2 regions of the Streptomyces sp. NPDC030799 genome follow, and region 2 is predicted to be linked to the other one. Evidence: riboswitches for the same ligand, from Rfam matches in the RefSeq annotation. Region 2 holds a riboswitch; the other holds the start of a gene.
The links. A riboswitch is a leader RNA that binds a small molecule or an ion and turns the genes downstream of it on or off. The one in region 2 is predicted to bind S-adenosylmethionine.
Positions count from the first base shown of each region.

Region 1: linked by a shared signal. The riboswitch ahead of thrC (threonine synthase) and the one ahead of ACZ41I_RS22590 (aminotransferase class V-fold PLP-dependent enzyme) in region 2 are both predicted to bind S-adenosylmethionine.

Region 1 covers NZ_JBVIDS010000012.1:201,622-205,019, reverse strand. Annotated here, with positions in the region: gene ACZ41I_RS28820 (trehalose-6-phosphate synthase) at 1-547, opposite strand, end outside; gene ACZ41I_RS28815 (glucosyl-3-phosphoglycerate synthase) at 678-1,622, opposite strand; SAM riboswitch class I at 1,782-1,929, shown strand; gene thrC (threonine synthase) at 1,947-3,230, shown strand; gene ACZ41I_RS28805 (MoaD/ThiS family protein) at 3,227-3,398, shown strand, end outside.
Region 2 covers NZ_JBVIDS010000008.1:424,837-428,234, reverse strand. Annotated here, with positions in the region: gene qcrB (cytochrome bc1 complex cytochrome b subunit) at 1-596, shown strand, start outside; gene trpD (anthranilate phosphoribosyltransferase) at 715-1,779, shown strand; SAM riboswitch class IV at 1,854-1,970, shown strand; gene ACZ41I_RS22590 (aminotransferase class V-fold PLP-dependent enzyme) at 2,127-3,398, shown strand, end outside.

The sequences.
Region 1 (3,398 bases), on a different contig from region 2:
CGAAGTACTCCGGCGGCGCCCACGGCGTGTGCGAGAAGTGGCCGATCCGCAGGTCGGGGCGGAGCTCACGGAGTATCCCGGGCACCAGGCACAGGTGGTAGTCCTGCACCAGCACCGCCGCCCCCTCGGCCGCCTCCTGGGCCAGCGCCTCGGCGAACGCCCGGTTGTAGACCTCGTACGACGCCCACTGCCGCCGGAACTCCGTGTCGAAGACCGGCTCCAGCGGGGTCTGGTACAGCATGTGGTGGACGAACCAGAGCACCGAGTTGGCGATGCCGTTGTAGGCGTCCGCGTGCACGGCCGCGTCGATGTCGAGCATCCGCACCCGCTGCCCGCCGGTGTCCTCGGCCGGCAGCAGCCCGCCGTCCGCACGCCGTACGGCCTCCCGGTCGCCGTCGCCGAGCGCGGCGCACACCCACACCGAGCCCGCGTCGGACCCGATGGCCGACAGTCCCGAGACCAGCCCGCCGCCGCCCCGCCTGGCGTGCAGCGAGCCGTTCCCGTCCACCGTGTACGAAACCGGGCCGCGATTGGACGCGACCAGCACCTCAGCACCCTGCGTGGCAGCCATGGTCCTCAACCTAGCCCGGCCTGGAAACGCTCAAACGTACGGCTACGCCCCGTGCTGCAGCCGTATACGAACTCCGACCGGATCCGGACGCAGACCGGACCCGGCCTCAGGCCACCTTGCGTTCGGCGTACTCCGCGATCTCCGCCATCGGCGGCCGTTCCTCGGTGTCCACCGAGTAGGTGCGCGGCTCGAACCCGTCCTCTCCCCGCTCGAACTGGGTCAGCGACGGCCGGATCAGATGCCCCCGGGCCAGCCGGAGCTGGGCCGTGCGGTAGATCGCCGCGGCCATCCGGCCCAGTGCCTGTCCGTCCTGGTGCCGGTGCTTGCGCACACCGACGTCCACCTGCGCCAGCGCGTCGAGCCCGACCAGGTGCAGCGCGTCGACCAGCATGCCCAGCTCCACGCCGTAGCCGACGGGGAAAGGCAGCTGCTCCAGCAGGGAGCGGCGGGCCGCGTACTCCCCGCCGAGCGGCTGCACGAAACCGGACAGCTGCGGCCAGTGCATGTTCAGCAGCGGGCGGGCCATCAGCTCGGTGACCCGGCCGCCCTGCCCGCCGGCGGTGCCGAGCGGACGGTCGTACATGCCCTTGACCAGGTCCACGTCCGGCTCGGTGAGCAGCGGGCCGACGATTCCGGAGACGAAGTCGGAGGAGAACTCCCTCAGGTCGGCGTCGATGAAACAGAGGATGTCCCCACCGGTCACCAGCAGGGAGCGCCAGAGCACTTCACCCTTTCCGGGGACGGCGGGGATGCGGGGCAGGATCTCGTCGCGGTGAACGACCCGGGCGCCCGCGGCGGCCGCGACCTGTGAGGTGCGGTCGGTGGAGCCGGAGTCGACGACGACGATCTCGTCGACGAGCGGCACCTGCTCCACGAGGTCGTGACGGATGACCGCGACGATGTCACCGACCGTCTCCTCCTCGTTGAGCGCGGGCAGCACCACGCTGATGGTCTGGCCGGTGCGCTGTTTGGCGGACAGGATCCGGTGGAGAGGGCGATCGGTCACGGACCAGGAGCGGGTGGCCAGCCAGCGCTCGACTTCTTCCAGCACGGTCTGCGACTCCTCACTGTTCGTGACCACACGGGTGAACCGTGTGATCCATCTCGCGGTTCGGACGACTATCTCAACTGTCCTGGCCGTCGGTTACAGTCTTGAACAACGCCGGTGACCATCGCATGTCGGGGGTCAGGGGCGTCCACAACCGCATACCGCTCATCCAGAGGGGCAGAGGGACACGGCCCGTTGAAGCCCCGGCAACCCTCCAGTCGGTTCTTGTCACGTTGACGTGGCGAGGCTCCCGGCTAGGGAAGGTGCCAAATCCGTCTCACGGCGAGATGCGTCGTGAGGAAGATGAGGAGAAAGGGCCTCGCCTCCATGGCTGTGCAGACAGTTGCAAGCACCAGCAGTTCCACCGTCGACCTCGGTCCCGCCGCGGCCCTGAGCTGTCGCGAGTGCGGTCACCGCGTCCCGCTCGGCCCGGTGTTCGCCTGCGAGGAGTGTTTCGGCCCGCTGGAGATCGCCTACGACTTCTCCGGCTACGACACCGAAGAGCTGCGCCGCCGTATCGAGGCGGGTCCCGCGAACATCTGGCGCTACGCGCCGCTGCTGCCCGTCCCGGCCGACGTGGCCGACAAGCCGAACCTGAACCCGGGCTGGACCCACCTCGTCAAGGCCGACAACCTCGCCCGTGAACTCGGTGTCAGCGGCGGCCTGTTCATCAAGGACGACTCCGGCAACCCGACGCACTCCTTCAAGGACCGCGTGGTCGCCCAGGCCCTGGAGGCCGCCCGCGCCTTCGGCTTCACGACCTTGAGCTGCTCCTCCACCGGCAACCTGGCCGGTGCCGTCGGCGCCGCCGCCGCCCGGGCCGGCTTCCGCTCCTGTGTGTTCATCCCGCACGACCTGGAGCAGGGCAAGGTCGTCATGGCCGCGGTCTACGGCGGCGAGCTGGTCGGCATCGAGGGCAACTACGACGACGTGAACCGCTTCTGCTCCGAGCTGATCGGCGACCCGGCCGGCGAGGGCTGGGGCTTCGTCAACGTCAACCTGCGGCCCTACTACGCGGAGGGCTCCAAGACCCTCGCGTACGAGATCTGCGAGCAGCTGGGCTGGCGGCTGCCCGACCAGATCGTGGTCCCGATCGCCTCCGGCTCCCAGCTCACGAAGATCGACAAGGGTCTGCAGGAGCTGATCAAGCTCGGCCTGGTCGAGGACAAGCCGTACAAGATCTTCGGCGCGCAGGCCGAGGGCTGCTCCCCGGTGTCGACGGCCTTCAAGGCCGGCCACGACGTCGTACGGCCCCAGAAGCCGAACACCATCGCCAAGTCCCTCGCGATCGGCAACCCGGCCGACGGCCCCTACGTCCTGGACATCGCCCGGCGCACCGGCGGTGCCGTGGAGGACGTCACGGACGAGGAAGTCGTCGACGCGATCAAGCTGCTGGCCCGCACCGAGGGCATCTTCGCGGAGACGGCGGGCGGGGTGACCGTCGGCGTCACCCGCAAGCTGCTCAAGGACGGCGTCCTGGACCCGGCGAAGACCACGGTCGTCCTCAACACCGGCGACGGCCTGAAGACCCTCGACGCGGTGGCCGGGACCGGCGTCACCGCCACCATCCGCCCGACCCTGGACTCCTTCCGAGAGGCTGGCCTCGCATGAGCGTGACCGTTCGCATCCCCACCATCCTGCGCACCTACACCGGCGGCCGGGCCGAGGTCGCCGCCGAGGGTGCGACCCTCGCCGAGGTCATCGAGGACCTGGAGAAGAACCACACCGGGATCGCCGCGCGCGTCCTGGACGACCAGGGCAAGCTGCGCCGTTTCGTCA
Region 2 (3,398 bases):
TCGTCCTGGCGGCGATCGCGGTCTACCCGTTCATCGAGTCCTGGATCACCGGCGACAAGAGCGAGCACCACATCCTGGACCGCCCGCGCAACGCCCCGACCCGTACCGCGTTCGGTGTCGCCTGGGTGACGGTCTACATGATCGGCCTGGTCGGCGGTGGCAACGACCTGTGGGCCACCCACTTCCACCTGTCGATCAACGCCGTCACCTGGTTCGTCCGGATCGGCTTCTTCGTCGGACCGGTCGTCGCGTTCATCGTCACCAAGCGGATCTGCCTCGGCCTGCAGCGCCGCGACCGCGACAAGGTGCTGCACGGCCGCGAGACCGGCATCATCAAGCGCCTGCCGCACGGTGAGTTCATCGAGGTGCACGAGCCGCTCAGCCAGGAGCAGCTGCACACCCTCACGGCTCACCACCAGTACGCGCCGGCCGAGATCGGCCCGACGGTCGACGAGAACGGTGTCGAGCGCAAGGTTCCGGCCTCGGAGAAGCTCCGGGTCAAGCTGTCGAACGCCTACTACGGCGAGGACAACCAGATCCCGAAGCCGACCGTCGAGGAGTACAAGGAGATCACGAGCGGCCACGGCCACCACTGATCACCGCGTCGCCACACACGCTGAAGGGCCCCGTCCGGGTTGCGGACGGGGCCCTTCGCCGTCTCCGTGGCTGGATAGGGTGGGATCACACTGTCCCTTACGACACCAGGAGCGGCTGATGAGCGCTGTGACCCCCGCTGGAGGCGACACCGCGGCGGGCCGTTCCTGGCCCGAGGTACTGAACGCCCTGCTGGAGGGCCGCGACCAGAGCGCGGACGCCACGGCATGGGCCATGGACCGGATCATGCGCGGCGAGGCGACGGACGCGCAGATCGCGGGATTCGCCGTGGCGCTGCGCGCCAAGGGCGAGACGGTGGAGGAGATCAGCGGGCTCGTGCGCGCGATGTACGCGCACGCGAACGTGATCGAGGTGCCGGGGCGGACCGTGGACATCGTCGGCACGGGCGGTGACGGTGCCAAGACGGTGAACATCTCCACGATGTCGTCGATCGTCGTCGCCGGCACCGGGGCGAAGGTCGTCAAACACGGCAACCGGGCCGCGTCCTCGGCGTCGGGTGCGTCGGACGTGCTGGAGAAGCTGGGCGTCAATCTCAACCTTCCGCTGGAGCGGGTCCCGCAGGTCGCCGAGGAGGCCGGGATCACCTTCTGCTTCGCGGTGAAGTTCCACCCGGCACTGCGCCATGTGGCCGCGGCGCGCGGCCAGTTGGGCATCCGCACGACCTTCAACGTGCTCGGCCCGCTGACCAACCCCGCGAAGGTGCGGTCCCAGGCCGTCGGGGTGGCGGATCTCCGGATGGCGCCCATCGTGGCCGGTGTCCTGGCCGAGCGCGGCAACTCCTCCCTGGTCTTCCGCGGCGACGACGGCCTGGACGAGCTGACCACGACCGCCACCTCGCGGGTGTGGGTGGTCCGGGACGGCAAGGTCGCCGAGGAGTCCTTCGACCCGCGGGACGTCGGCCTCGACCTCGTCCCCGTGGAGGCCCTGCGCGGCGCGGACGCGTCGTACAACGCGGAGGTCGCCCGCCGCCTGCTCGACGGTGAGACGGGGCCCGTACGGGACGCGGTGCTGCTGAACTCGGCGGCGGCGCTCGTCGCGCTGCGGCCGACGGACGCGCCGCTGGCCGAGCAGCTGCGGGCCGGGATGGACCGGGCGGCGGAGTCGATCGACTCCGGTGCGGCGAAGCGGACGCTGGAGCGCTGGGTGGCGGCCAGCAACGCCTGAGACACACAGGGTGCGGTCCCGCGATTCGGACACGGGTTGCGGGACCGCGATCACTTCACGTACGTTCCTGACCAGGTCATGAGTGACAGTCATTCGGCCCCGGCCGGCTGTCCGGCAACCCTCCGTCCGTGGCGGGGTGCCCCGGGTGAAGACCAGGCCGTAGGCAGCGAGGTCTACGGCAAGCGCGGACCCCTCGCGCGCTTCTGAAGCGCGGGACCAGGGGTCCTGGTCGTTCGAGGGAGCCTTCCGTGAGCAAGCGAATGCGATAGGGCCGCCGAGCCCCGCCTCCGCACACCCTTTTCTCTTCTTCCTGCGCCCCAGGGCGTATGTCTCACGGGAGTTCCCTCATGTCCGTCTTCACCGCTGCCGCCGACCAGTCCGTTTGTGCCCCTCTGCCGGTTCTGGGCAGGGATGTCACCGTCCCGCTCGTCACCGGCGGAGAGGTCACCTACGCGGCCCTCGACTACGCGGCCAGCGCCCCCGCCCTGCAGCGTGTCTGGGACGACGTGGCGGCCTACGCCCCGTACTACGGCAGCGTCCACCGCGGCGCCGGCTACCTCTCCCAGCTCTCCACCGACCTGTTCGAGAACGCCCGCAGGACGGTCGCGGAGTTCCTGGACTGCCGGACCGACGACCAGCTGATCTTCACCCGGTCCACCACCGACTCCCTGAACCTGCTGGCCCGCGCCCTCCCCGCCGACTGCCAGGTCTTCGTCTTCGAGACCGAGCACCACGCCTCCCTGCTGCCCTGGCAGGACGCGAAGGTCACCTGCCTCGACGCCCCGCGCACCCCGCAGCAGGCCGTCGAGACCCTGGAGCGCGCCCTCGCCGACCGTGACCCCTACGGCCCGGCCCTGGTCTGCGTCACCGGCGCCTCCAATGTCACCGGCGAACTGTGGCCGGTGCGCGAACTGGCGGCGACGGCGCACGCGCACGGCGCCCGCATCGTCCTGGACGCCGCCCAGCTGGCCCCCCACCACCCCGTGTCGGTCCGCGACCTGGACGTCGACTGGGTCGCTTTCTCCGGCCACAAGCTGTACGCCCCGTTCGGCTCCGGTGTCCTGGCCGGCCGCGCCGACTGGCTGCGCACGGCCGAGCCGTATCTCGCGGGCGGCGGCGCCAGCCGCAAGGTGACCCGGCGTCAGGACGGCGGCGTGGACGTGGAGTGGCACGAGAGCGCCGCGCGGCACGAAGCGGGGTCGCCCAATGTGATCGGCGCCTACTCCATCGCGTCGGCCTGCAAGGCACTCACCGAGGCCGGCTGGGACACCCTGGTCGCCCGTGAACAGCACCTGGTCGCCAGGGTCCGCGCGGGCCTCGCCGAGGTCCCGCAGGTGAAGGTGCTGTCCCTGTTCGGCGACGACGCCCCGCGCGTCGGCGTCATCTCCTTCGTCGTGGAGGGCTGGAACAGCTCCCACTTCGCCGCGGCGCTCTCCGCCGAGTACGGCATCGGCGTCCGCGACGGCCTCTTCTGCGCGCACCCCCTGGTCCGCACCCTCCTCGGCAGCGACCCCCAGGCCCAGGGCGAGTGCGGCGCTCCCGAGGCCGCCCCGGGAGAGAAGTCCCTCAACGCCATCCGCGTCAGCTTCGGCGCGGGAACGCCCGACGAGCACGTGGAG